Regions from separate parts of the Streptococcus fryi genome, predicted to be linked through region 1. Evidence: predicted binding sites of a transcription regulator. Region 1 holds the regulator's gene; the other holds the start of a gene.
The links. The regulator HrcA, encoded in region 1, represses chaperone genes, less so after heat shock. The targets are predictions, from matches to a motif close to TTAGCACTCNNNNNNNNNGAGTGCTAA.
Positions count from the first base shown of each region.

Region 2: groES (co-chaperone GroES) is a predicted target of HrcA. The motif match lies at 2,634-2,660, and genes of this name have one in related genera.

Region 1 is NZ_JBRUGW010000014.1:19,442-34,630, reverse strand. It holds gene truA (tRNA pseudouridine(38-40) synthase TruA) at 1-118, opposite strand, end outside; gene ACVRZH_RS05170 (hypothetical protein) at 214-354, shown strand; gene dnaJ (molecular chaperone DnaJ) at 522-1,649, opposite strand; gene ACVRZH_RS05160 (GNAT family N-acetyltransferase) at 1,891-2,379, opposite strand; gene dnaK (molecular chaperone DnaK) at 2,473-4,293, opposite strand; gene ACVRZH_RS05150 (hypothetical protein) at 4,491-4,745, opposite strand; gene grpE (nucleotide exchange factor GrpE) at 4,755-5,336, opposite strand; gene hrcA (heat-inducible transcriptional repressor HrcA) at 5,341-6,375, opposite strand; gene ACVRZH_RS05135 (glucosaminidase domain-containing protein) at 6,613-7,176, opposite strand; gene ACVRZH_RS05130 (M15 family metallopeptidase) at 7,173-7,940, opposite strand; gene ACVRZH_RS05125 (histidine phosphatase family protein) at 7,927-8,628, opposite strand; gene tsf (translation elongation factor Ts) at 8,831-9,871, opposite strand; gene rpsB (30S ribosomal protein S2) at 10,008-10,787, opposite strand; gene ACVRZH_RS05110 (ABC transporter permease) at 10,983-11,693, opposite strand; gene ACVRZH_RS05105 (ABC transporter ATP-binding protein) at 11,686-12,519, opposite strand; gene ACVRZH_RS05100 (helix-turn-helix domain-containing protein) at 12,867-13,754, opposite strand; tRNA gene ACVRZH_RS05095 (tRNA-Cys) at 13,884-13,954, shown strand; gene ACVRZH_RS05090 (hypothetical protein) at 14,097-15,173, opposite strand.
Region 2 is NZ_JBRUGW010000010.1:297-15,485, forward strand. It holds partial or broken gene ACVRZH_RS04000 (transposase family protein) at 1-385, opposite strand, end outside; gene groL (chaperonin GroEL) at 699-2,321, opposite strand; gene groES (co-chaperone GroES) at 2,331-2,615, opposite strand; gene alr (alanine racemase) at 2,844-3,947, opposite strand; gene acpS (holo-ACP synthase) at 3,944-4,297, opposite strand; gene ACVRZH_RS04025 (3-deoxy-7-phosphoheptulonate synthase) at 4,297-5,340, opposite strand; gene secA (preprotein translocase subunit SecA) at 5,459-7,984, opposite strand; gene ACVRZH_RS04035 (class I SAM-dependent methyltransferase) at 8,202-8,918, shown strand; gene ACVRZH_RS04040 (alpha-galactosidase) at 9,060-11,261, opposite strand; gene ACVRZH_RS04045 (carbohydrate ABC transporter permease) at 11,271-12,104, opposite strand; gene ACVRZH_RS04050 (carbohydrate ABC transporter permease) at 12,112-13,005, opposite strand; gene ACVRZH_RS04055 (ABC transporter substrate-binding protein) at 13,063-14,334, opposite strand; partial or broken gene ACVRZH_RS04060 (helix-turn-helix domain-containing protein) at 14,545-15,189, shown strand, end outside.

The sequences.
Region 1 (15,189 bases):
TATTCAAACGTTGAAGTGTTTTTTCTATTTCCTCTTGAACCGTCCTAGCATCAGGCTGACGCTGAAAACCAGAAAATAAGGTTCCGTCATAGGAAATGATTGCCTTATATCTAACCATGAAGCTATTTTATCATATTTCCCAAGTTGATAACACGAAAAGATTTGACAAACAATCTTGATAGCGTTATCATTATCTTGCAAGGAGGTATACTCATGACCTTAACGAAACTTTTTATTGTCTTGATGATGAGTGGCATGTACTACTTTTTGATAGCTCTACTAATCTACGGCATATATCATCTTGTCCGTCACTATCGTACCAATACCAAACCGTCAGACAGGAGGGCACTATGATTGGCGTGTCTTTATACTTTTTAATAATAATTGGTTTCATATTTGCTGGCATTATCGGATTAATCATTCTCCTATCTCAACGCAAATAACAAAACATCTATCAAAAAACAGTATCAGTTCTGACTTAAGGTCCACTGATACTGTTTCTTTTTTATCTATTGTTCGAATTACTCCTCAAAGGCATCTTTTATTTTATCAAAGAAACCTTTACGTTTTGGTTGGACATCATCAATACCACTTGCTGCTGCAAAATCTTGCAGGGCTTTTTTCTGGGCATCATTTAGCTTGGTTGGTGTGACAATGTTGACTGTAACGTGTTGGTCACCCTGACCTCCACCACGCAAGCGAGGTGCTCCTTTACCTTTCAAGCGGAAAGTTTTACCTGTTTGCGTACCTGCTGGGATAGCCATTTCGACGGCACCGTGCACAGTCGGCACATCAACAGTATCACCTAAAGCTGCTTGGACGAAGTTAATGTTCAAACTATAATAAATGGTTGACCCATCACGTTTGAACTTATCACTAGTCATCACATTGATCATGACAAAAAGATCTCCATATGGTCCACCATTGAAACCAGCTTCTCCTTGGCCTTGCAAGCGAATCTGTTGACCTGTCTCAACACCAGCTGGGATTTTAACAGAGACAGTATGTGTTTCATTAGTATGCCCTGTACCACGACATGTTTGACAAGGTTCTTTAATTTCTTGACCTCGTCCGTGACAAAGATCACATGTCACCTGACGACGCATCATCCCAAGTGGTGTTTGCATATCTACTGTCATACTACCTGAACCATGACATCGACTACATGTCACAGGACTTGTTCCAGGCTTAGCTCCTGTTCCGGTACACGTCTGACAAGTAGCTTCTCGGTTATAACGAACCTCTTTTTCAGCTCCAAAAATGGCTTCTTCAAAGGTTAAGTTGACACGGTATTGTAAATCATCTCCTTGACGAGGGGCGTTCGGGTTACGTGACGCACCACCACCAAAGAAACTAGAGAAGATATCTTCAAATCCACCGAAACCAGCACCATCAAAACCACCGAAGCCACCGCCACCAAAGCCTCCATTGGCTCCAGCTGCACCAAATTGGTCATAGCTGGCACGTTTTTGCTCATCTCCCAAAGTTTCATAAGCTTCCTGAACATCTTTGTATTTTTGTTCAGCACCAGCTTCTTTATTGATGTCAGGGTGATATTTTTTAGATAATTTGCGATAGGCTTTCTTAATCTCATCTTGCGATGCATTCTTAGAAACACCTAGACGCTCATAAAATTCTGTATTGTTCATATAAGATACCAAGCCCGTAAAAAAGCAAAGTGAAAATAGGAAATCGGCAGAAAATACTGATTTTCTAGACGATTTATCCTTTTCACACAGCTTTTAGGGCGGGTTCAATTCCTTTCGTTAAAAAATAGACGAAACTCAGAAAGTAGGCTGGGTCCAATTCCTTTCTATTCATTAGTACTGTTGGTAAGGCCTCTTTACGAAAAACAGAGGTTAGGTTACAACCTCTGCAATAGGATTTTATCTATCCTTTTAAATCAAGTGTTGCAATCAATTCACCATGAACTAGTTCACCAGTTTCATAAAAACCACAAGAAGAGTACAAAGCTCTTGCTAGTTGATTATCAGTTTCATAAGATAACCAAAAATAGTTTGCATCACCACAAGGGAGTTCTTTTACAAATTGAATCGCTAATTCAACAGCTTGCTTTCCATATCCCATCTGTTGATAATTTTTATCAATCATCAAACGCCAAAGATTATAATTTCCATCAGCTAGATTAGGAGCATTCTTCCAACATTTTCCATAACCTATCATTAAAAAACCAATCAATGTACCTGAGTCATATAAACCAAAAGGGAAAACCTTTGCGTCTATGTATTCCTTGAGAACAATATAAGCTTCAGATAGACTCACAGCATTACTAGCAACAAAATCTTTCTGATCTTCAAAAACATCTAAACTTAAAATGTGATAGATATTTTCTTCATCAACTGCTTCCAATCTTAACACATAAACCTCCTCTGAAGAATAGCCTTACAAAACGGTATACGAGATTATTTTATTGTTTCTAGCTCACAGTCTAAAACATGCTATAGGATTATCTTACTTCTCAGTAAACTCGCCATCAACAACATCGTCTGAACCAGCATCTGTTGCACCTGCTTCAGTACCTTGGGCTGCTTGTGCAGCTGCTGCAGCTTGTTCATACATTTTCACTGCGAGAGCTTGAGCTTTTTCATTCAATGCTTCAAGTTTTGCTTTCATGTCGTCCAAGTTGTTAGCTTCTTGAGCTGCTTTCAACTCATCAAGAGCTGCTTGTGCTGCATCACGTTCAGCATCAAAACCTTTACCTTCTGTTTCTTTGATTGTCTTTTCAGTAGCAAAGATAGTTTGGTCAACATTGTTACGAAGGTCAACTTCTTCTTTACGTTTTGCATCTGCTTCTGCGTTTGCTTCAGCATCTTTCATCATTTTTTCAATCTCTTCATCAGTCAAGCCTGAGTTAGATTGGATAACGATAGTTTGCTCTTTTTGTGTACCTAAATCTTTTGCCTTAACAGATACGATACCGTTTTTGTCAATGTCGAATGTCACTTCGATTTGTGGGATACCACGAGGTGCTGCTGGGATATCAGTCAATTGGAAACGTCCAAGAGTTTTGTTATCAGCTGCCATTGGGCGCTCACCTTGAAGAACATGGATATCTACGGCTGGTTGGTTGTCTGCTGCTGTTGAGAAGACTTGTGATTTAGACGTTGGGATAGTTGTGTTACGGTCAATCAATTTCGTGAAGACTCCACCCATTGTTTCAATACCAAGTGACAACGGAGTAACGTCAAGTAGGACAACGTCTTTGACATCACCAGTGATAACACCACCTTGGATAGCTGCACCCATAGCAACAACTTCGTCAGGGTTAACAGATTTGTTTGGCTCTTTACCAGTTTCCTTACGAACAGCTTCAACAACCGCAGGGATACGCGTTGAACCACCTACAAGGATAACTTCATCAATATCACTTGCTGACAAACCAGCATCTGAAAGAGCTTGACGAACTGGAGTTTTCGTACGTTCCACAAGGTCATAAGTTAATTCATCAAACTTAGCACGTGTCAACGTCATTTCCAAGTGAAGTGGACCTGCAGGACCTGCTGTGATGAACGGCAAGCTGATTTGTGTAGATGTCACACCTGAAAGGTCTTTCTTAGCTTTTTCTGCAGCGTCTTTCAAGCGTTGTAGGGCCATCTTATCTGCTGATAAGTCAATACCATTTTCTTTTTTGAATTCTGCTACCAAGTGGTCGATAATCTTCTGGTCAAAGTCATCACCACCAAGTTTGTTATCACCTGAAGTTGCTAGTACATCAAAGACACCGTCACCAAGTTCAAGGATAGAGACGTCAAACGTTCCTCCACCAAGGTCAAACACCAAGATTTTTTCGTCTTTGTCTGTTTTATCCATACCGTAAGCAAGAGCTGCTGCAGTTGGTTCGTTGACAATACGTTCTACTTCAAGACCAGCAATTTTACCAGCGTCTTTTGTTGCTTGACGTTGTGCGTCATTGAAATAAGCTGGAACAGTGATAACCGCTTTTGTCACTTTTTCACCAAGATAGTCTTCAGCATAACCTTTCAAATATTGAAGAATCATCGCTGAGATTTCTTGTGGTGTGTACTCTTTACCATTTGCTGAAACTTTTTCAGATGTTCCCATCTTAGACTTGATTGAGATAATGGTTTCAGGGTTTGTCACCGCCTGACGCTTAGCCGCGTCACCAACGATGATTTCACCATTTTTGAATGATACCACAGATGGCGTTGTGCGGTTACCTTCTGGGTTAGCAATGATTTTGCTTTCTGTTCCTTCAAGAACAGCTACTGCTGAGTTTGTTGTACCTAAGTCAATACCAATAATTTTAGACATGTTTTTACCTCTTTTTTTACTTTTTATACTTTATTTTTCTAAATACTTTTTTAATAGCACAACTACCAACAACCTACTCGTCATTAGCACATCCACTACGTCTAAAAGTATCTTCATCAGCTCGCTTTCGCTCGCTAGTAACATTCTTTTATAGTTTATTGTCATTTCGGACAAATATTTTTATAAATTAATCTTGTTTATATCGTAAAGTCATATCGTTTGCAACTATAATTAAGTAACTGACCAATCAGAATTGGTCCCATAATTAATTCCAAAATTTTCTGACCTATGTATATAGGCATGGTACCCACTAGAGTCTTATCTCCACCTTGTATTTGAGGATAACAAAAAATAATTCCTACAAACAAAATTAAAAGTACTATGAAAATTGCACAATCCGAAGAGGCTGCTTTTAAAACTCTACTACGTCTACTCATTTTATTTTTACTCATTGTGCCTCCTTAACTATAAACCACCACCATGGCAGGTCTGAGCAGACGCTCATGAAGTTTATAGCCTTTTTGGAAAACTTCTGCAATGCTATCAGCTGGATGGTCATCATCTGCTGGCAAGGTCTGAACCGCCATGTGCAGATTGGGATCAAATGCCTCTGTTTCTACTTCCTCTACACCTTCTTCTTTCAAGGCTTGCAATAAGCTTTCTTGTACCATCTCAAGTCCTTTCTTGACATCATCTGTCAAGCCGTCAACTTGTAAGGCACGCTCTAGGTTATCCAAACTTGGCAAGATTTTCTTTGCCAAATCTTGCGAGCGATAACGTTGTAAAGTTTGGCGTTCTTCATTAGCACGGCGCTGAATATTTTGCATTTCTGCATGGGCACGGAGGTATTTATTCTCAAATTCTTCAGCTTTTTCGAGAGCTAAATCCAACTCACTCGGAGCTTGTTCTTCTACAACCTCCTCCTGATTGTCACCTTCACCATCCACAACTGTTTCTGGTGCTTCATTGAGTTCTTCTTGTTTTACTTCTTCTGTCACTTCTTGCCTCCTTTTAGGCCTTATTTTTTCTAAAATACGTTTCATAAGTTTAGTTCACTTCGTAATGGTTGCTACTCAGGTAACGGTAGTAGTCACTCAACTTCATAAAGAGGACACGACTGACAACATTGACCAGACTAACCAACCTCTGATAATCCATATTTATGGGACCAAGCACTGTCATCAAAGCCATACCTCGATAGGGAATAGGAAATTGATGGAGTAGGATAGCTGTCTCTTGTAAAGCTGGTTCAGAACACTCACCGACCAAAATTTTATTTTGCTCATCTTCTGACATAGCCTGCCTTAGCGTAAGCGCCACTGCTTGAGGATGGTCTAAAAACTGATAGGTATCTAACTGACCGTAGGTCAGAGACGCCACTTTGTTAGCAATAAAAACCGTCTCCTCAAACAATTGGGCAAAGATATAGTCAATTAAATCCAAGACATTGTCTGTGGTTTTAAAATACTTTTGCACCACCTGTGGCACTTCTGTCCTTAATTTATAATGAATATCTAGAACACTCTGATGAATAAACCTATCCTCCACTAACTGCTTCAACCGCTGTAAATCCTTAGCCATCAGGTTTTTAGGAATGGCAAATTGCACCGTAACTGGTTTGGAGTGGTCAAGCGTCAAGATAGCCAAAGCATCATGATTACTGAGACAAACAATATCAAAAGCTGTCAACATTTGACGAGAGGGCTCGACATCTAAAATCAAGGCAGTGTATCCTGTCAAATCTGCCAAAATCTGGCTAGCTTTCTCCAAGATATCTTCTAACTTAAAGGCTTCAAAATCGAACGCCTTAACCACCTGATAAATATCATCTTGATTGATATGCCCCAAGTCTAATGAGTGGGTAACAAAATACTGAAAACCAGCTCGACTAGGTAATCTACCACTAGAAGTATGAGCCTTTTCAAGTAGACCGAGTCGCTCCAGTTTAGCCATATCATTACGAATGGTTGCCGAACTAGACGAAATCGCTTCTTGGAGGGCTTTTGAGCCGACTGGCTCATGTGTCTGGGTAAATAAAGCTACAATCAAATTCAAAATATCTGTTTGACGTTGCGTAATCACCCTTTCACCCCCTTTTAATTAGCACTCTATACCTTCGACTGCTAAACTTTATAAATCCATTATACTCCTTTTAAAACGATTGTCAAGAAAAAACGACCATTTTTTAGCACTCTTTTTATGTGAGTGCTAAATCCTAAACATTAAAAAAAGAGAAAACCCTTTAATATCAAGCTTTCTCTTCATTTCTCTGTTTTAGCAATCTGTCAAAAATCAGTCTCAGGACCTATAACCCCATCTCTATTTATCATAACGTGTTAAATCATATTTTTCAATGAGCTTGATTAATTTATCAGCATAATCACTCTGTTTGGGGAATTGATGTTGCTGAATAGCCTTAGCAACTTTTTTATAATCTTTTGTCGTTGCCATCATCTCATAAAGGTCTTTTCCCCATGTCTCTCCGATTCGCAAACGTTCTAAATAATCCAGCACAGAATCATCCCACTTAGGATATACTGCATAGCGAACTTTGCCACCATCTGTTTGTAAATCAACAAAGTCCTGCCCTGTTTTAGCGTCTAAAGCTAAAACATTATGATAATCTTGACTCAATAAGGTCTGATTAAAATCAGATGATATAGCCATCTGACCCATTACAATCGACGGCTGAACACCATAAGCCTTAGACAGGTCTTTTACACGTGGGCTGATACGCTCAAAGTAGGTCTCTTCTGAGTGGTGCGTCACAATCTTAGTATTTCTGTCCCTACCTTGACTATGAACCAGCATTGGTAACACAATAAACAAACTAATCATTAGACCAATAATGACAAGTACAGGCATTTTTAGTTTTTTTCTCATTTATCAGCTTCCTTTAATTGTTGGAGATACTCCTCTAAAGTCAATTTATGTTTCTTCATATATTTTGCAGATTCAATACCTACATAACGGAAATGCCAATCTTCGTAGCTATATCCCGTCACATCCTCTTTGCCTTTTGGATAACGAAGAACAAAACCATATTGTGGTGCCATGGCAATAATTTTTGACACTGTGGCTGGATCGCTACTGTTCATCATATCAACAGTACTCATATCAACGGCCAAACCCGTATGATGATCACTAAAACTTGGTGGCTGAAGATAGGTTTGTACTTTTTGTTCAGCTTCTTCCAAAGTGAAATTAGGATTGGCTAGCATTTCTTGTTCAACATAGTAATTGTACAACTCCGTTTGATAACTGATACTTTGGTAACCAGCAACAAAATGTTCTCTCATATCAATTTCTTGAGCTGCTAATAAAAACTCAGTAGCTGCATCTGCTATTCGAGCATCAACATAAACATTGCCCACAACAGCCAATTCTGGTGACTGATCAATCGCTGGGTAATCTTTGTTAACTAGCAATAGTTCCCAATCATTTACTGACACATCAGGTAGAGTTGGTTTCTCTTTTTTATCCTTATTACCCTTCTTAGATTCGCTAGCTTTAAGCTCTTTTGATAAGGCTTGCTCTTTAGCTAACTCATCAACGGGTTTTCCTACTATGATAGTCTGCATCCCCCATACAAAGATAAGCAGAGCCAAAATACCTACCAAACGTTGTAAAAAACTACTTTTCTTCATGTTTCTTATCCAGTATTTCTCTTCCTAAACGACGATATGACATATCACCAACAGCTTCAATCTCAAAACGACCATTTTCAAAACGAAGCACAGAGACACTACCATTATCAATCATCGTCTTCTCTTGATTATTGTCAATCAGCCACATCAATGTTGAAATCGTCATCCCATGACAAACAATAATGGCATTTCCTCCACCTTGTTCTTCTATTTGGAGGGCCATGTCTGTAAACCCACTAAGAATACGCTCTTTTAGTACTTGCCATGGTTCAGCCCAACCCGCAGTATCCACTTGGCAAATAGCCGTCGCAATTTCTTCGTAGGACACATCTGCCATAGAACGTCCAGCTAGTGCCTCTGTTCGTGGAAGAACCCCTTGGAATAATTCACCATCGTAGGCACCATCAAGACTTCCAAAACACCATTCTCGGATACGTTTATCTCTCTGATAAGGTAACTCTCCAAGACCAGCTTCTGCCATAATAATCTCCATAGTTTGAAGGGTACGTCCACTATCACTTGAAAACGCGGCTTTAAATGGAATACCTTTAGCTTTTAAGCCTTGACCAAGCTCTCGAATACCCTCTTCTCCCACTTGCGTCAATGGAGTGTCGCTCCACCCTTGTGCCCGCCCCAGTGTATTAAACATGGTTTTTCCATGTCTTGCAATATAAAGTCTCGTCGTCATTTTAGCTCCTCCTGCCACCTTCTATGAATACATCGTCAGCTCACCTAACTAGTCAATCATTCTTAACAACAATTCAAAACAAAAGCTCTTTACAGCTCCTTACCATTATAACATATAACAGGTTTTTCTGTTATATACACAGCATCCATATGCGTAAAAAAGAGATGACAACCTGTCATCTCTCGTTACTTACAAGTATGAATTATTTACCAAGAGCAGCTGCCATTGTTGCAGCAACTTCTGATTCGAAATCGTTAGCTTTCTTCTCGATACCTTCACCAACTTCAAAACGCGCAAATTCAACTGCTTTAGCATTCACGCTATCAAGGTAAGCTTCAACAGTCTTGCTGTCGTCCATGATGTAAACTTGTGCAAGAAGTGTGTAAGCTTGGTCAACTTGAGTATTGTCAAGCATGAAACGATCCATTTTACCTGGAAGGATTTTGTCCCAGATTTTCTCTGGTTTGCCTTCTGCAGCAAGCTCTGCTTTGATAGCTTCTTCAGCTTCAGCGATAACTTCCGCAGTCAATTGTGCTTTTGAACCGTACTTCAAGAATGGCAATGCTGGTTTACCAACCATAGCGCGACTTTCATTATCAAGTTCGATTTTGTGGTTCAATTGTGCTAACTCATCTTTAACGAATTGCTCATCAAGTTCAGTGTATGACAATACCGTTGGTTTCATTGCTGCGATATGCATAGAAACTTGTTTTGCAAGTGCTTCGTCGCCACCTTCGATAACAGAGATAACACCGATACGACCACCGTTGTGTTGGTAAGCACCAAATGCTTGCTCATCAGTTTTCTCGATAAGAGCAAAACGACGGAATGAAATTTTCTCACCGATTGTAGCTGTTGCGTTAACATAAGCAGCTTCTAATGTTTCACCAGTTGGCATTGTCAAAGCAAGTGCTTCTTCGTTGTTAGCTGGTTTACCTTCGGCAATAACTTTAGCAGTTGCTTCAACCAATTCTACGAATTGAGCATTTTTAGCAACGAAGTCTGTTTCAGCATTGACTTCAACAACAGCAGCAACGTTACCAGCAACATAAACACCAGTCAAACCTTCCGCAGCAACACGGTCAGCTTTCTTAGCTGCTTTAGCCATACCTTTTTCACGAAGCAATTCAATCGCTTTTTCGATATCACCTTCTACTTCAACAAGTGCTTTTTTAGCGTCCATAACACCAGCACCTGATTTTTCACGCAATTCTTTAACAAGAGCGGCTGTAATATTTGCCATTTTGAGTTTCCTCCAAGAATATTTTAATTTGATAAAAAACGGTAGCAGAGCGGTATGCTACTGCCCCGTTAATGTGATGTTCATCTCATGGGTTCAGCTCTCAACAGATGCTAAGAACTTTACCAATGTCTAGGAATTAGTTTGATCCTTCAACAACTTCAACGATTTCTTCGATTGAATCTGCTGCAACATCAGATGATGCAAATTCTGCTTCAACAGCTACAACGTTATCTTCACCTTGACGGCCCTCGATAATGGCATCTGCCAATTTAGCAGTGATCAATTTAACAGCGCGGATAGCGTCATCGTTTGCTGGGATGATAACATCGATATCATCTGGATCAGCGTTTGTGTCAACCATCGCTACAACTGGAATTCCTAATTTCTTAGCTTCTTTAACTGCGATTTGCTCTTTATGTGGGTCAACAACGTACATCACATCTGGGATACGTGGCATATCTTGAATACCACCCAAGAATTTTTCAAGACGAGCGCGTTGTTTGTTAAGAAGAGCAACTTCTTTCTTAGGAAGAACATCAAAGATGCCTTCTTCTTCCATTTTATTGATTTCTTTCAAACGAGCGATACGTTTTTGGATAGTGTCCCAGTTAGTCAATGTTCCACCCAACCAACGGTGGTTGATAAAGTATTGACCAGAACGTACTGCTTCTTCTTTTACAGCTTCAGCAGCTTGTTTTTTAGTACCTACAAACAAGATAACTGCGTCGTTAGCTGCAGCATCACGCATGAAGTCGTAAGCTTGATCTGCCAATTTTACAGTTTGTTGTAAGTCGATAACGTGGATACCGTTACGCTCTGTGAAGATGTACTTAGCCATCTTAGGGTTCCAGCGACGAGTTTGGTGACCAAAGTGAACACCAGCCTCAAGAAGTTGTTTCATTGAAATAACTGCCATGAGTATTTCTCCTTTTAAAAATGTTTTTCCCTCTTTCAGACTTCAACTTGCAGACCCACTCAATGAGCAACAAGTCCACAATTCATCTAAAATGAGTATTTGTTGTTTAGACAACTCACTAATCATAGCATAAAACCCCATCTTTTTCAAGTGATTTGATAGATAGAATTAATGTTATTTGCCAAAAATCGTTTTTCACTTTTTACCTGTACTCGTAACAATTTTGCTTTTTTTCAAAGCTACAAATGTAATTACAAGGAGAACTATATTCCATAAGACCAATATTTTTAAAGATTTATTTTCTAATTGGAAATTTTGCTGAGTGAAGAAATCTGTATATGCAGCCATAAATGTCCAATCAACGACATTTTTGACACTTTCTTTTAAACCAGAGAACATTGGTAGTAAAGATACAACAAACAAAATAGGTAAGCTATTTATTTGAGCTTTAGCTTGTGTATCAGAAATTAGACCAATACATAGATTAAGCAACATGACCGCCAAAGAGGTTAGAAGTAGAATAATGCTATATTCAAAATATTTTCCTTCTAAATCGACTTCTGTAATAATCGGAAATACTGTCATTGTAAAAAGAGCAACAATTAAGGGATGAATAAGCACTGAAATGATGTATTCATAAGGTCTAACTCCGCTAAGCATCAGAGTTTGCAAGTTGTTCTTTTCTTTTTCTTCGGCAATAATTGTTGAAATCATACTACCGACAGACATAGAGATTGCTGTAGATAGACAAACAAACATAATTTCAAGCCCATTAGTCTCAGTTCCCATAAAATTTTTATAGATAAAAACCAGCATATATGGTAATAGCATTTGAGCCAATAAATTTTTATTACTCATTAAAATTTGACTTCTAAGCCAAACAAGAGCACTAATTCTTTTAAACATTTAATTTTTCTCCTGTTAGTTTAATGAAAATATCCTCTAAAGTTGGTTCTTCTGAATGGACATAAATAACACCACTAATATCAATCTGTTGAAATTCTGAAAAAGACATTTCAACTTCACTGAAATCTTCATAAGTCACTTTAAGCCTTTTAGCAGTATGATATCTTTTAATAATATCTTTAGGAGCTCCTTGCTCAATAAGATTCCCTTTATTTAAGAGAGCTAAGTTATCACACAACAATGTCGCTTCGCTCATGTCATGGGTTGTTAAGAAAATAGTTGTACCCTGATGCTTCAACGTTAATAGAAGTTCGTGAATAGACATAGAAGTCGTTGGATCTAAACCACTTGTTGGCTCATCAAGAAAAAGAATCTTAGGTTTATTAATGAGTGCACGTGCAAGATGCATCCGTTGCTTCATCCCAGTTGAAAGTTTCTCTGCCACTCTATCTTTAGAGTCATGTAAGCCAACTTTTTTTAATAACTCTATAATTTCTTCTCGTTCAACCCCATATAGTTTTCCATATATCATAAGATTCTTCTCTAAGGTCAATTTTTCGTAAAATCCGCTCTTATCACTAACAATACCAATGTTTTCAAGGTCTGTAGGGGCTAAGGTAGAAGAATCTTTGCCAAGTAACTCTCCATTGCCACTATCTGCCAGCATTTGTCCTGTTAGAATATTAATCATTGTTGTTTTCCCAGAACCAGAAGGACCTAAAAATCCAAATATTTGCCCTTCAAAAATATCAAAACTGATATTATTTAATGCCACTTTTTCACCGAATGCTTTTACAATTCGATTGGCAACGATTAACTTTTCCATACTTCCTCCTTGATCAAAGTAGTCTTTCAACCTTAATTTCCATATTTTCAGTCTGAACATCACAAATCATATCAATTACGGAATGAGGGTCTAGGTAAACAAGCTTGAATAGTTTGTGCTTGACCTCGACTCTACACAAACATCCGGCATCAGTCTCATTCTCAATAAAGATTTTTTTATGTTCCACATATTCAGACTCTATTCTATATTTCATCCTCCTAAAAACACAAAAGCCGATAATAGAGTTGCAAGCCAAGTCATGCTTATTTCCTCCCTTTCTTTTACTTACCTCGTTTTCTATGGGTTAAGTATATCTTAGAAATAAAAAAAGCAACATGACTTAAAAGTCAGGTTGCTAAATCATTATCTCGTTCTCTTTCTAAATTTTTGACTAAGACATCATCATTCGTTAACTTTGCAAATAATATTGCTTTATCATACGATTCAATTGTTTTTTTTCTGTTCTTCTCTACTGTTAAATAATAACGTGCTTCAAAAGCATAGACAGCAGGCTTATGTTGTAGATTATTAGATTCTTCAATTATTTCTCGTAATACTTTGGTATAAATTAGATAATGTTCGGGCTCTATTTGAATTAAAATAGAGATTATAATTTTTTCTAATAAATACATTCTTTCAAAATCACTATAATCAATAAATAACAATATCTTCTTAGATATCTCTTCAAAATATGTCTTATCTTCAAGCCCCATTATACAACAAAGAAGATAGATATTGATAATTATTAAATCGTTATGGGTATAAGTTTTCTTTTTCAGAATTTGCTGAAAATATTCCTCCAATAGACCTAAACCAAAACCTGCATCACGACTACTGAACACATTAGCTTGAACCTGTAAAGCTTCCACTAGTAGTTGTTCTTCCTCAGGTAGATTATCATAAAAGCTTTCATATATTTCATCAAACATAGCTTCCTGTTTAGAGATTCTTTCTTCATCTCCGTAGGTATGAAATCTGATGAGTTTATTTTTTAGTGCTAAATATCTTTTTGGTAATTCGACATTGTCAAGATCTACTAAATCTTGGATTTTTATGCCCAATTTTTGCGCAATATAAAGCAATTTCGGAATAGTTGCCATAGCTTGACCGTTCTCTATCCTAGCTAACTGTCGTATCGTCAATTCGGATTCATCGTCACAAATATCAAGTTGCGTGAGTTTCCTATTAAGACGCAGATTTTTGATTTTTTTACCGAGTTCAATTTTTATGTCCATCTCTATCTCCAATTTCAACCCATCCTATATCATATTATAACACAAAAACAGAATGCCATAACCTTCACATACTTCAATAAGATTTTTCTTGACGAAATATCTTTTTTAAGTTAGAATATATACTGTTACGGCGGTATAGCCAAGTGGTAAGGCACGGCTCTGCAAAAGCTTGATCGTCGGTTCGAATCCGATTACCGCCTTCTTATAAGATGGTATCCAAATCTCAACAAAAAAATCCCGAATTTCCGGGATTTTTTTGTTGGGTTCAACCCATGTCATTTTAACCGTCATTATATCGATTTAAAGTGAGCCTTTTCTAGTTATCATAACTAGACACTACATTTAAACGATACTTTCTTCTTTAATGGCACCACGTAAACGGCTAATCAGCTGATCATAGAAGGCTTTTTCATCGCATAACAGATAGCTAGTCGCCATCGCTTTCTCTGCTTTAGTCAATAGCTTCTCGGCTGCCACTCCATCTTGCAAAATTTCTTTCGTATAATAGGCTTTCACCACCTGCATTTGTGCCTGTGGCTGTTGCAACATTTTTTGAACCGCTTTGTTTTGATAAATCGTTTCGGCGCTACTCGTATCTCCTTGCAGAAGGTAAGCTAATATCAGACTAGCTCCGGTCGCCATTTTGATAATGGGGTTTTCGGTAAATGTATAGAGCGCTTCCATTTTCTCGCTGGCTTTCTGATAGTCCCCCTCTATCAGTTTAGCATCCGCAGCATTGAGATAAGATGCCTGAGCTATACCCCCGTACTCTAAAGGAATATCCTGTACAAAGTCTGTCAAATTCCCCTGAACTGGTGTATTAAAGAAGACTGCTGACCTCTCCAGTTCAACGTACATATAGGCAGCATGACTTGGATAAAGCCATAATTCAAGGATCTTAGCCCCATCTGTGATACCATTTGGATTACTATTTAGGATAATCATTCCCATTTGCATGCTAAGGTTAGCTAGGGGAACACCCCAATCTTGTGTGACTAAGCCAATGATTAGGCCTAGCAACCCCAAAAGAAGATGGACAATCAAGCCACCTGAAAGCATCAGCAAATCACCTCTGACAGTGCCACTTTTCTTCACACCAAAGTACTGGGCTCCTACTCCCATTAAACTTTGCTTTTTGACAAGACGTATCCCTTCTCCTGTAAAAACGAGATTCCATTTCAAAACACCAAAAGCTACCAGTTGGTAACCTGATAACCAACCAAAAAACACATGCCCTAATTCATGTAACAATAAACTGACATACAGTATGATATAAAACACCAATAAAGCCAGTAAGAAATTGACCAAACCTCCCTTACTAGATGCACCAAATTGTACCGACGACCAAAACAATAAAAGTGACCCTAGACCGATACATATCACATTGATGACTTTTAAGAACATTTTATTTTCAAACATAGGCATTTCCTCCCTC
Region 2 (15,189 bases), on a different contig from region 1:
CCGTGTCAATCTCGTAATGGCCGTTCTCCAGTCTTAGATTTATAACCTCTGGTCGTTCCTCGATAGACTTTCCAGCTTGTCTGAAGTCCGGACTGATGGTTCTCTTAGCAGCTCTGCTATGTCTTGGATAAAGCATATCAGCCTTAGTCAGACCCAGGTAACCGTGATGAAGCCAATAGTAGATGGTTGAGATTGCCGCCTGTACGCCCTTGGCTTTACGGCCTGAATTTTGGCGAAACTTGGTGTAAGCCTGTTGGGCATAGTCGGCAGAATAGTGTTTCTCAAACTTACCCTTTCTGACCTGCTGGAGACCGGTGTCACGTTTGATATCGTTGTTAATGGTTTGGGGCGCTTTTCCTAGCAAGTGTACTATTTGACGGTTACTTAGCGGAAGGTAATTATAAAATATCTTTATTTCTATCTGAGTAGCTAGTTTTTTGCCATTATTCAATGGATTATCATCTGTCTTGGAAATTATTTCAAGGGACCATTTGGCTTAATGCAAGAAATGATGATAGATTTGCGACTCATGTCGTTAAGTATTTCACTTGTAATGTGATAAATACAAATGAGACATAGGTAGGTTTTACTCTCCAATATTAGTAGCTAATTTTTTTAGAGCTTTCAAAATTATTAAAAAGCTCCTGCTACTTTCGTTTAGGTTAGAAGTAACAGGAACTTTGATATTAAAACGATTATTACATCATTCCACCCATCATACTTGGATCCATTTGTGGTACTGAGGTGTTTGGTTCAGGTTTGTTGGCTACGACAGCTTCAGTCGTCAAAATCAAACTTGCTACAGAAGCAGCATTTTGAAGGGCTGAGCGAGTTACTTTGACAGGATCAATAATACCTGCTTCAATCATGTTTACCCACTCACCTGTTGCAGCGTTAAATCCGATACCTGCTGCACTATTTTTGAGTTTATCAATCACAACAGACCCTTCATAGCCAGCATTGTAAGCGATTTGACGTACTGGTTCTTCAAGGGCACGTTTAACAATGTTACGTCCTGTTGCAGCATCACCATCTAGTTCAAGGCTAGCGACTTTTTCAATAACATTGACAAAGGCTGTTCCTCCACCAGCAACAATACCTTCTTCAACTGCAGCACGAGTAGCGTTCAAGGCATCTTCAATACGGAGCTTCATTTCTTTCAACTCGGTTTCAGTGGCAGCACCAACCTTGATAACAGCAACACCACCTGCTAATTTAGCTAAACGTTCCTGTAATTTTTCACGATCAAAATCAGAGGTTGTTTTTTCAATATGTGATTTAATCAATGCCGTACGATTAGCGATAGCTTCCGATGAACCAGCACCTTCTACGATAACCGTTGTATCTTTATCAACAGCAACTTTTGCAGCTTGACCAAGAGCTTCCATCGTAGCATCTTTCAACTCAAGACCGAGGTCATCTGTAATGACTGTACCACCCGTTAAAATAGCGATATCTTCAAGCATCGCTTTACGACGATCACCGAATCCAGGCGCTTTCACGGCTACAACATTGAATGTGCCACGAATTTTATTCAAGACAAGAGTTGGCAATGCTTCGCCATCCACATCATCAGCGATAATCAACAATGGACGATTAGTTTTCAAGATTTGCTCTAATAGTGGTAAGATGTCTTGAATATTTGAAATCTTTTTATCTGTAATTAAGATATAAGGGTTTTCAAGATTGGCAACCATTTTTTCATTGTCTGTCACCATGTACTGAGATAAATAGCCTCGGTCAAATTGCATACCTTCAACAACTTCGAGCTCTGTTTCCATACCGCGTGATTCTTCAATCGTAATCACACCGTCTTTGCCAACACGTTCCATAGCTTCTGAGATATACTCTCCCACTTTTTCACTACGTGAGGATACAGCTCCAACTTGGGCAATCGCTTCCTTTGTTTCAACATGTTGTGCTTGATGTTTCAATTCTTCGACAGCTACGGCAACTGCGGCCTCAATCCCACGACGAATGCCGATAGGATTTGCACCTGCTGTAACGTTTTTCAAGCCTTCACGGACAATAGCCTGCGTCAAAACAGTTGCAGTTGTTGTCCCATCACCAGCAATATCATTGGTTTTAGAAGCCACTTCAGCTACTAATTTCGCACCCATGTTTTCAAAGTGATTCTCGAGTTCGATTTCTTTAGCAATGGTTACGCCATCGTTAGTGATAAGGGGTGAGCCAAATGATTTTTCCAAAACAACATTACGCCCTTTAGGACCTAAGGTTACTTTGACAGTATCTGCTAAAATGTCAACACCACGAACCATGCTTTCTCGTGCATCTGATGCAAATTTAATGTCTTTTGCCATATTTTTCTCCTATTCTATAATCGCTAAAATATCTGCTTCACGGATAATTAAGACTTTGTCATCATTATCTTTAACGTCTACACCTGCATGACTATCAATCAATACAGATTGACCAACTGTCACACTTGGAGAAACCAGCTCCCCAGTTAGGGTGCGAATTCCTTCACCAACAGCGATAACAGTCGCCTTTTTAGTCTTGTCTTGGCTAGCACCTGCAATAACAAATGCACCGATACTTTCTTCTTTTTCCTCTTGTAGCTTAACAACCACACGATCACCTAAAGGTTTTAACATGATACTTCCTCCTATTTTTTAGCACTCTTGTATATTGAGTGCTAACTTCTCTTTTATTTTACCATTTGGTCAAAATTAGTCAAGAGAAAACTCTTTAGGAAATCGAAATTCCCCAATCAAAAATAGTGACAGGCGATATGACTTTTCACAAAAACAATACGACAACTCTTAGGAAGCTTATCTCTAGGAGTTGTCGTATTACATTATTTTCTAACTAACCATTATCAGTCATTCATGATGTCTAGGGATGCGATCACTCAGTAAACAAAGGACTTCATAATTGATACTGCCAACATACTGAGCAACATCAGTTGCTGAAATCTTGTGACCGCCGTCTTTCCCAATTAAAGTAACCTTAGTTCCCATCGGATAACATTTGGGTAAACGAATGGTTATCTGATCCATAGAAACACGCCCAACTATATCACAAAATTCTCCATCAACAAGCACAGAAAAACCTTGTAGATGTCGCACCCAACCATCTGCATAACCTATCGGAATTGTGCCAATCCATTCTCCTTTTGATGCGTGATAAGTTGCACCATAACCTATGGACTGCTCTTGTTCTAATTGCTTAACTTGAACAAGACAAGAGGTCAACGATAATGCTGGAGTTAAAGGAACAGGCAAATCTAATACTTCTCCACTCGGATTAAGCCCATAAAGTGCAATTCCCAAACGTACAGCATTAAAAATAGTCTCTTTATGCCATAGACTTGTCGCTGAATTGCTAGCATGAACCAAATCGGGAACCTTATCCAATTCACCTAAAATTGTCTTAAAGATAGTCAGTTGGCGATTAAAGTAATCTTGCGATAGCTCATCAGCTGTCGCAAAATGCGTAAAAATACCTGTTACCTTGACCGATAATTTTACAAGTTCTGACATCAAGACATTAATATCAGTAGCATTAGACAGGCCAATTCGTCCCATGCCAGAATCCACTTTGATATGACAAGACAACCCAGCCAATGATACCTTATCTCGCTTAACCATATCAAGCCATTCCAAACTAGATACGGTAATGGTCACATTATTAGCAATAGCTTCTTTCACCTGTTCTGGCATAATCACTCCTAGTACAAGAATAGTATTATTGATATTAGCCCTTCTAAGCTCCAAAGCTTCATCTATATTTGATACACAAAAGCCATCAACTTGTCCCTTAATAGCTTCAGCAACAGGAACCGCACCATGACCATAAGCATTAGCTTTCACTACGGCAAAAATTTGTTTGTCTTTTCCGAAATGTTCCTCTAGAAGCTGAAGGTTTTGTTTTATCGCCCCAAGACAAATCGTTGCTTGAGTTGGTCTATTAATACTGGGTATCATATTTCCTCCAAAATCACACTCGCTTGAACTAAGTTACCTGAATGGCTAATCGAGAGATGAACACGTCCTGAAAAGGCTGAACTTGTTAACACCGGGCGACCAGCCCTATCATTTAAAACTTCAATATCCCTAAAGCTTAATTGTCCAATACCGGTACCAAGGGCTTTTGAAAAGGCCTCTTTAGCAGACCAACGACCCGCTAGATAGGTCATTTGACGATGACCTTGTAAAGTTTCAAAAACGTCTAACTCTTTATCCGTCAAAATACGTCTAGAAAAGTTTGAACTCTTGCGATGAGCTTCCTCGATACGATCAATCCATTCTATATCAATACCATGTCCAACAATCATCACTCAACTTCTTTCTTTTCTGTAATATCTGTTAAATGGTCATAAATCATTCGTACCAATTGCTCTGTTTTATCCCAACCTAAACAGGCATCTGTAATAGATTTTCCAAAAACATCTGGTTCATCCTGACGACCATCCTCTAAATAGGATTCAATCATAAAGCCACGAACATGTCGGGCTATCTTCTCATTGTACAGACGATTCATCAAGGTCTCACGAACAATTCTCACTTGCTCAAAATACTGTTTACGTGAATTATCATGATTTGTATCAATCAAGATAAAAGGATTCTGCAACCCCATTTCTTCATAGCTATCAATTGTTTCTATAAGATCTTCATAATGATAGTTTGGGACGGAAGTCCCATCAGAACTGGTTCCGCCCCTTAATACCGCATGCGCCAAAGGATTACCAGTCGTCTCAACACTACGTCCCCCTTCAATCAAATATTGAGTTTGTTGAGCGGCATAAATAGCATTAAACATAACGCGTAACTGTCCAGAGGTTGGATTTTTCAAACCGACAGGCGCATCCAAAGCCGAAGCTATAAAACGATGCTCTTGATTCTCTACAGAACGAGCACCTACTGCATGATAGGACACTAAGTCATTAACAAGACTCAAGTGAGATGGATAAAGGAGTTCATCAGCAGTCGTCAAACCAGTCTCACTAATCACACGATAGTGTATACGTCGAACTGCAACCATTTTTTCTGTTACTGTGGTTTGGGATTCATGCAGAATACCTTTATAACCATCTCCGTTCGTACGAGGCTTAGCTGTGTAAACACGCATCACAATAAATATCTTATCTGAGACATCTTTCTGTAAAGCTGCCAGTTTATGAGCATAAGTTAGTACAGCTTCTTCATTATCTGCTGAACACGGCCCCATCACCAATAATAACCTCTGGTTTTCTCCTCTGATGATGGACGCTAAAGAGGTGTCACGTTCTTTTTTTATCTGCAAAGTGGCGGCATCTAAGGTGTATTTTGATGTCACTTCTTCGAGATTAACTCTTTCTCCCCTGTGGGCAATCCCCATGATATTACCTGACTTTCCAATTGTTATCACTGTCTCTTCTGGCACCAAATAAGGAGAAAGGAATATGTTTCAATTCCTCACTCCTTACACCATTTATTTACACTATGTTTATCAATAACTAGAAACGGCGACCGTGACAGTTCTTATATTTTTTACCAGACCCGCATGGGCATTTATCATTACGACCAATATTTTCAAACTCGTCGCCTTCCAAATCTTCCCAATCAATTGTCTTGGCTGAAATATTCTTGACAGCAGTTGTATGTGACTCTTCTGGCACACGCTCACGTTCCTGCTCATGAATCTGAGCCTTCATCATTGTCCTAGTGACATCGTATTCAATAGAACCTATCATATCTTGGAACATAGCGAAACCTTCTGATTGATAAGCGACAATTGGGTTATTTTGTGCATAGCCACGTAATCCAACAGCGCTACGTAGTTGATCTAGAGCATCAATGTGATCCATCCACTTATTATCAACAACCATCAAAATCAATACTTTTTGGAATTCTGTGATTGCTTCGTCATCTTTCAATTTTGAAATTTGCCTATCGTAGATCTCAATAGCACGTTCATACAAGTCTTCTTTAATTTGCGATGGCTTTTTCCCTTTAACATCCGATAAGCTATACTCATCTTCTGAAAGGATTGTTGTATGTGCGAAGTTAACGATAGCTTCAGCAGCGTTCTCTTGGTTCAAGCGCATGTGAGTATCAACAGCACGATCAATCGTCCGCTTAATCATACCCTTGATTTCTGGCCCCAAATCTCTGAAAGCCGTGATAACATCGTAGCGGTCACGATAGATGATTTCACGTTGCTCGCGCATGACGTCATCATACTGAAGCACTTGTTTACGCGTGTCATAGTTATTTCCCTCAACGCGACGTTGAGCTGCTTCCACTTGCTTGGTGAGCATACGTGATTTAATAACAGTATCTTCTTCTGTCAAATTCATACGTTCAAAAACTGCTTTGATACGTTCTGAACCGAAACGCTTCATCAAATCATCTTCAAGGGATAGGTAGAATTGAGATTCACCTGGGTCACCTTGACGACCTGAACGTCCACGAAGCTGATTATCAATACGGCGACTTTCATGACGTTCTGTACCAATGACACAAAGACCACCCAGGTCACGAACACCCTCACCAAGTTTGATGTCCGTTCCACGTCCAGCCATGTTTGTCGCAATAGTAACAGCACCACGTTGACCTGCGTTCATGATGATTTGGGCTTCTTTAAAGTGGTTTTTCGCATTCAAGACTTCGTGTGGAACTCCAGCCTCAACGAGCATTTTTGAAATCAAGTCACTGGTTTCAACAGCTACTGTACCAACTAGTACAGGTTGACCTTTTTGATAGCGTTCCTTAACATCCTCAACAACTGCTTTAAACTTGGCATTCAAGGAAGGATAAAGGAGGTCTGAGTGGTCAATACGTGCAATAGGACGGTTTGTCGGAATCGGAATAATACGCATGTTATAAATTTCGCGGAATTCCTCTTCCTCTGTTTTACCAGTACCAGTCATACCTGCCAATTTTTTATACATTCTAAAGAAGTTCTGATAAGTAATACTTGCACTTGTTTTTGACTCATCTTGGATTGGAACACCTTCTTTAGCTTCGATAGCTTGGTGGAGACCATCTGAGAAACGACGACCTTCCATTGTACGACCTGTAAATTGGTCAACGATAAGAATTTCTTGTTTTTCACTAACGATATAGTCAATATCTAGTGCCATAATATAGTTAGCACGAAGAGCATTGTCAATAAAGTGAGTCAAAGCAACGTTCTCTAAGTTATAAAGATTGTCAAGTTTGAAATAACTCTCTGCCTTATCAATTCCTGAATCAGTAAGGGCAATTGTTTTTGTTGGTACATCAATAATGTAATCGTCAGGTGTCAAAGTCTTAACATAGTGGTCAGCCAAATCGTACAATTTACTTACTTCTGAACTTTGTGCCCCTGAGATAATCAATGGTGTTCTAGCCTCGTCAATTAATACAGAGTCCACTTCATCTACCAAGGCAAAGTTCAACGGACGCTGTACCATTGCTTCTTGTCTAACAACCATGTTGTCACGAAGATAGTCAAAACCAACTTCTGAGTTAGTTGTATAAGTGATATCACACTGATATGCCTCGCGTTTTTCCGATGGCGATTTTGCCGCTAAATTGATACCTACCGACAAGCCTAACCAGCTATATAGCTCACCCATTTCGGTCGCATCACGAGTAGCCAAGTATTCATTAACGGTAACAACGTGAACACCTTCTCCAGCCAAAGCATTAAGGTAAACCGGCATAGTTGCAGTCAATGTTTTACCTTCACCAGTTCTCATCTCAGGCACATCACCATGATGCAGTACAATACCACCCATAATCTGTACACGGTAAGGGAACAAGCCTAAGACACGTTTTGCACCTTCACGTACAACCGCAAATGCCTCTGGTAACAGGTCATCTAAGGTTTCACCAAAGGTATATCTTTCTTTAAACTCTGTTGTTTTTGCTCTTAATGCTTCATCAGAAAGCCCAGCCATCTCATCAGCATAACTTTCAACTTTTTTTGCTAATTTTTCTAATTTTTTAATTTCGCCTTTATCGTTTTCGATAATCGTACGTATAATGTTTGCCATCACTTTTCCTTTCGATAGTCTAAATCACTTTATTGTATCATAAACAGCAACCTAATTCAAGGACGGAGATAGATAGAACAAGTGATACATCTCCCAAAACATGCTCATTCTAAAGCGAACGTAGCCATTACGTCCAATAACCAATTAACCCACATCTCAAGTAGTACTCCCCACAACACTAGAACAATATGTTACAATAATCTAAAAGGAGGTTATTATGGTTACTGATATCAGTCATTATAAACAAATGCTTGAACAGCCTTGGGGAAAAATACAATACGACATTACCTTTGCTCAACTCAAACAGATAAAGAACAAGGTCATCTTAGATTTTGGAGCGGGACTTTGTCTTACTAGCAAATTCTTATCCAAACACAATCATGTCACAGCCATTGAACCTAATCCTGATCTTCTTCAACGTGATATCAACGAAGGTTTTCAAAAAATTCTTGGAGGCTACAATAAATTAAAAGATCTACCTGAGCAGAGTTTTGATATCATCGTTTGTCATAATGTCTTAGAGTATATCCCTGTATCTGAGCACCAAAAATACCTCTTTGAATTTGAGAGACTACTCAAACCCAACGGTAAACTATCTCTCATCAAACACAATCAAGTCGGCAAGGTATTACAAAGTGTTGTCTTTGCAAATGACACAGAAACAGCCCTAAAGCAACTAACGAGTAATGACTTCAGCAGCCCTTCATTTACTCATGGTCACACCTATACGATAGATGAATTACTAGAAAAAACAACCCTAATTCTTGAAAACTATTTGGCAATCAGAACATTTTACTCTTTACAACCCAACCACTTTAAAAACGAGGAGGATTGGCTATCAAAATTGCTCGAGATAGAACTAGCCGTAGCTGACCTGACGCCTTATAAAGATATTAGCTTTTTACAACACCTTTGGCTTAGTAAACGGAGCTAACCTTAATTACTTTAATTAAAAAGCAACCCTCATTTCCCCTATTTTATTATGCTACTCATTAGTCCAATTTAAAAACAGCCTAGGAGGCGGGATTAACCTGCCTCCTAGGCTGTTTTGTCTCATTAAGCTAACTTGTCTATCCTAGTCAACTTGTTTTTCAAGAATAAATAACTCCGAATTAAAATCTTTAGCACTATCAAAGTACGAGTTGTTATATATAGGTACTCCCATATACATCAATTGACTTCCTGAATAAGTTCTACCGTTTAACAGATATTCTGCATCTTCTTCTAAATCCTTAAAATATAGTAGGACTTGACCTTGATTAGATAGACCAAGCAAGCGGTAAACTCCTGCGATGACTGTCTTTTTATCTTCTGAAACAACCTGCCACGCACATAAATCACCGTCAAATGGACTCATTAAACGGGTAAATGTTCCCTTTTGGAAAACTGTCCTATATTTCTTATAAAATACAATATGCTCTGCCATTCGATCCAATTCTTCTTGGTCACATTTTGACAAATCAATCTCATAACCAAAATTACCAAAATAAGCCACATTAGTTCTGGTCTCAAGCGAAGTTATTCTGCCCATTTGCTGATTGGGACTTTCTGACACATGGCATCCCATACTTGATAGAGGGTACACTATTGAAGTGCCATATTGGATTTTCAAGCGTTCAATCGCATCTGAATTGTCACTCGTCCATGTTTGTGGTGCATAGAAGAGCATGCCAGGGTCAAAACGCCCCCCGCCACTTGAACACGATTCAAACAAGATTGTCGGAAAGGCTGTCGTCAAGCTATCATATAGACGATAAACATTTAACATATAACGATGGAAAACTTCCCCCTGTCTATCATGCCCCAAAAGACTATTATAAACTTCTGTCAGATAGCGATTCATATCCCATTTTATATAATCAATGTCGTGTCCTGATAACAGAGTAAACAGTTGCTGATGAATATTTTGATAAACATCTTCTCGTGATAAATCCAAGGTATACTGATGTCTACCATGTGATTGCGTATGAGCTGGATGGTGCAAAATCCAATCCGGATGCGCCCGATAAAGATCACTATCTTTATTAACCATTTCAGGCTCAATCCACAACCCAAACTTCAACTTCATGTCGTGGATTTTTGAAATAACACCTGATAAACCGCTAGGTAATTTCGTCCTATTAACTGTCCAATCACCTAGTCCTGCCCTATCATGATTGCGAGCACCAAACCAACCGTCATCCATGACAAATAATTCAACACCAACACTAGCAGCCTTACCTGCCAATTCTAAAATTCGTTCTTCATCAAAGTCAAATGTCATTGCCTCCCAATTATTTAGTAGGATTGGACGTTCTTTATCTTTCCAAAAACCTCTAATCAAATGATGTTGATACAATTTATGATAGGTCTGACTCATGCCATTTAAGCCATCTTCACTATAAACCATAACAACTTCTGGTGTCTGGAATGTATCGCCTGCTTGCAATAACCAACTAAAGCGATGAGGATTTATCCCCAGACTTACTCTCGTCTGATTATAACTACTAACATCTACCTGAGCTAAGAAGTTCCCACTATATACTAATGAAAAACCAATCACTTCTCCACTATGTTCAGTGGTATAGGGACGTTTCAATGCTATGAAAGGATTGTGCTCTGAACTACTTGACCCCTTCAAACTATAAATTGATTGAACACCTTGGTGTAGAGGACTCGTCTGAACAAAACGTTCTCGCCCCCAAGCACCATCCAAATGCAGCCACTCGTAGTCCTTATCCGGCAAGTCTAAGGACATACTTAAAGCTCGGGTTAACACAATCGGCTTACCAATTTGCTCAAAGCGGGCACTTCGTGTCACCACTGGAAAACTTGAAAAAATAGTATAAGCTAATATCAGTCTCGTTTGAGATACCTCATCCCACAGAGTAACCTCCAGAGTCTCACAATCTTTTTCATCATTAGCATAAGTATGAGGAAGACCATCCAAGGCCTTTTTGCCTTGATAAATCATATGACTCTGATAAACAAAATGTGACAGCGTGCTCCCATCATGCTGTTTAATTTCAAAAGCTGGCAAAGCAAAATCACTAGTGCCATAACAAGCATATTCTTGACGGGCATGTTGCAATGAAAAATAGGTTTCATCATCATTAACGAAAGAAGTTAGAGGTCTGTCAAAAGACTGCATAGAGTCTGTATATAACCCTTTCGGACTAACTTTCTTACCATAATACAATTGACCTAGATGCTCATTTGGCAAGATATGCATGATGTAACTCATCTCATCATTATAAAGATGAAATTCCTGTGTTTCTTGATTGAATTGAATCGACATATTGTTCTCCTATAACTTCCCACCTGATGTTGCAATTCCTTGAATAAATTGTTTTTGGAAAATCACATATAAAGCCACCATAGGCCAAATCGCTAAAACACTTGCCGCCATCAATTGAGGGTAATTGACAGCATAAGCTCCCTGAATTTTAGCCAAAGCACTTGATAAGGTTGCTTTATCAGCATCTGAGTTAATGATTAAAGGCCACAATAAATCTTTAAAAGCAAATAAGGCTGTAAAAATAGACAAAGCTATCAAACCTGACTTCGCTAACGGCAACATGATTTTAAAGAATGTCTGACCAATATTACAACCATCTAACTTAGCTGATTCTTCCAATTCCTTTGGTAACCCCATAAAAAATTGTCTCAACAAGAAAGTGCCAAATGCACTAACTAAACCTGGGAAAACCAAGGCAAAAATACTATTTCGCATTCCCATACCATCAATCATCAAATATTGTGGAATAACAAACAATTGAGGAGGTACCATCATTTGGAACAAGACTAATCCAAATAAAAAGTTACGACCAGGGAATTCTAAACGAGCAAACGCATAGGCCGCCATAGCAGAGAACATGACTGAACTAAAAATGCGTAATAGCATCATCATAATCGTGTTAAAATACAAAATAGGAAAATTATTGATTCGGATAGCCTCTGTATAGTTATTCACCATCCATTCTGACGGAAAGAAATGAAACGGATTCATCTGAGTTGATTCTGTCACAGTTTTAAAAGAAGTCAAAACCATCCACAAAAATGGAAGCACCATTCCTAAAGATACCAAAATGAGAAAGGCATGAATGCCAATCATTGACCATATTTTCTGTTTTTTCATCATCGTCTCCTTAATTATAATGAACCCATTTCTTCTGGGCTTTCATCTGTACCACTGTAATCATCAAGATAATGACTAACAAGAGCATCACAATCGTTGACCCATATCCCTTATCTGAATACTTAAAGGAATTATTATAGAAAAGATAAACCAAAGATACTGTCTTATCATAAGCAGGACTCTTAATATCTTCCATCATATAAATAACGTCAAACACCTGCATAGATTGGATAATACTGGTTATCATGACAAAAAACAAGGTCGGTGACACGAGAGGCAGAGTTATTTTAAAGAACTGTTCCACCGGTGTGGCTCCATCTATACGAGCCGCCTCATAGTAATCTGTTGGAATTTCCTGAAGTCCCGCCAAAATCAGAATCATACTATAACCAACAGTACTCCACACCCCAATTAGAACAATAGCGTAAAGGGCTATAGAAGGATTTTCAATCCAATTGACAGGACCAATACCAACTTTCCCTAAAACATAATTGATTAGACCAAAATCTGTATTATACAACCATTTCCAAACCATTGTTACTGCAGCCGGTGCTGCAACCATTGGTAAGAAAAAAATAGTACGATAAAGATGTTTTCCTTTTATCTTTGAATTTAATAACACGGCTAACAGCATTGCTAGGCAGACCGTACAAGGCACCACTAGCAACGTATACTTTAAAGTATTCCAAGTCGCTTGCCATACCTGACCATCTGAAATGAGACGAACATAATTTTCAAATCCTACAAAAATATCATTACGCCCAAAATCACCGCTTTTATAAAAACTCATCTTCAAAGTCTGAAAAATAGGAATAATATTTAAAACTATTAAACCAATAATTGTAGGAGCCACCATTGCCCAGCCCCACAAAGCCTCATTCAGACGCTTTTTATCTTTAAACATTCCGACTCCTTTACTAAAAAATCTGGAGAGGGTTAGCTCCTCTCCAGATAGTCAATCTTATTTTTCTGAAGCTAGTTCTTCATTCATCATCTTAGCTGTTTCACTTGATGCTTCCTTAGTTGATTTTTCACCAAGATAAGCTGGTTTCAAAAGCTCATAAGCTTTATCTTCCCATTTTATAGTTGTTTGTGAATAAGGGCGAATTTGTGCGTAATCAACCATATCCACATAATTCTTGATGTTGAAGTTTTTGTTGGAATCAACCCATGTTTCTGCAGTGCCTTTATAAGCTGAAATAGCAACTCCAAGTTTTGCTTGCATTTCTTGTGCTTCTTTAGAACCTAGGAATTCAACCCATTTCCAAGCTTCTTCTGGATGCTTCGTATTAGCTGCAATCGCATGTCCTAAACCATTGAAAATAGTAGAACGTGTTCCATCAGGACCTTTTGGCAAAACAGCTACATCAGCGTTTTCACGAATATAATCGTTGGCAGTAAAACCAGATAAATTCCAAGAACCAAATAAACTCATCGCTACTTGACCATTTTGGAAAGCTTCCGCCCGTTCTTTATCTACTGTAATAGCTGGCGAGATGTTTTCTTTTACAAAGCTAAAATAGTAATCTAAAGCTTCAACTGTCTTAGGATTGTCATAACCTGATTTAAGGTCGTCAGTAATAACTTCACCGCCATTTTGATAGATAAAATTATAATACCCCTCTTGGTTACTCAAACCTGCACCAAAACCGTATTGACTACCATCAGCTTTAGTTAATTGCTTAGCCACTTCTTTTAGTTTTGCCCAATCCCATGTATCGTCTGGATAAGCAATACCCGCTTCATCAAACATCTTTTTATTATACCAAAGCCCAATAGTATCGAAGTCTTTTGGAATAGCATACTGTTTGCCTTTAATATTATAAATGTCATTTAATCCATCTGGGAAATTGCTCAGTTTAGTTTTTTCACTCTTCGCTAAATAATCATCTAAAGGAAGAAGCATTTCATTAGAACCGTAGCGATAAATCTCATTTGAGTGCATCCAGAAAGTATCTGGAAGAGAGCCACCAGTTGCCCCTGCTTCTAACATCGTCCAATAATTATCCCAGTCTACCACTTGGATATTGACTTTGATATTTGGATTTTCTTCCTCAAATTTATCTGCAATTTGACGAAGACCAGGCTCTTGACCTGAGTCCCAAATCGCATAAGAAATTTCTGTTGTTCCTGACGTTGACTCAGTTGCCGTATCCTTTTGAGCCCCTCCTGAGCAAGCTGCTAATAGGAAGGTTGATGCTAGAGCGCCAATATAATAAGCTGCTTTTTTCATTTGTTTCTCCTTTTTTATGTATTATATTAAGACATTCCTTAATATAACCTTGTGCTTTATGCTTTTAGTATATAAAAACGCCTTTTAAAACAACATAGCATAAAATGACCTCTTTTATATTATTTTGGGCTCTTTTTTCATTTTTTCATATGCAATGTCACAAATCAATATGCTATAATAAAGTTAAGACATTTATCAAGGAGATATATTGTGGAAAAACAACGTGAATTTCATGTTTTCGATAATCGTTCCTATGTTGATTTTTATCCCATACAATTTGGCATGGAACAATGTAAGCCACTTCACTCTTTTGGCCCAACAATGAAACAACATTACCTCTTTCACTATGTCATATCTGGGACAGGACGATTTTACGCCACAGCAGAACAAGCTGAGTACACCTTATCTGCAGGGCAGGGTTTCCTCATCCCTCCAAATATGATTTGTAGCTATGAAGCTGATAAAGATGACCCTTGGTCATATATTTGGATTGAATTCGACGGATTAAAAACAGAGCACTTTCTAAATCAAGCTGGGCTGTCCAAAAAGCAACTGATTTTTTTCACAAGAGACACCCGCTTTAGAAAGCCTTGTATATAAGGAAATGACACAGCTATTATCCTTGTATCAAGAACGTAGTTGTCATATTATTGGACATCTTTACCTGTTTGTCGGCGCTCTTATCAACGAGTCTATCAATAAAAAAGAAAGCCTCCATGAAGATGCCAAAGAATTATACATTCGTGAAGCCATCAATTTTATCGAACGTCATTTTCATGAACCTATTTCGATTGATGACATGGCTCAACAATGTAATCTCAACCGTTCTTACTTCAGCCGTCTCTTCCGTGAACA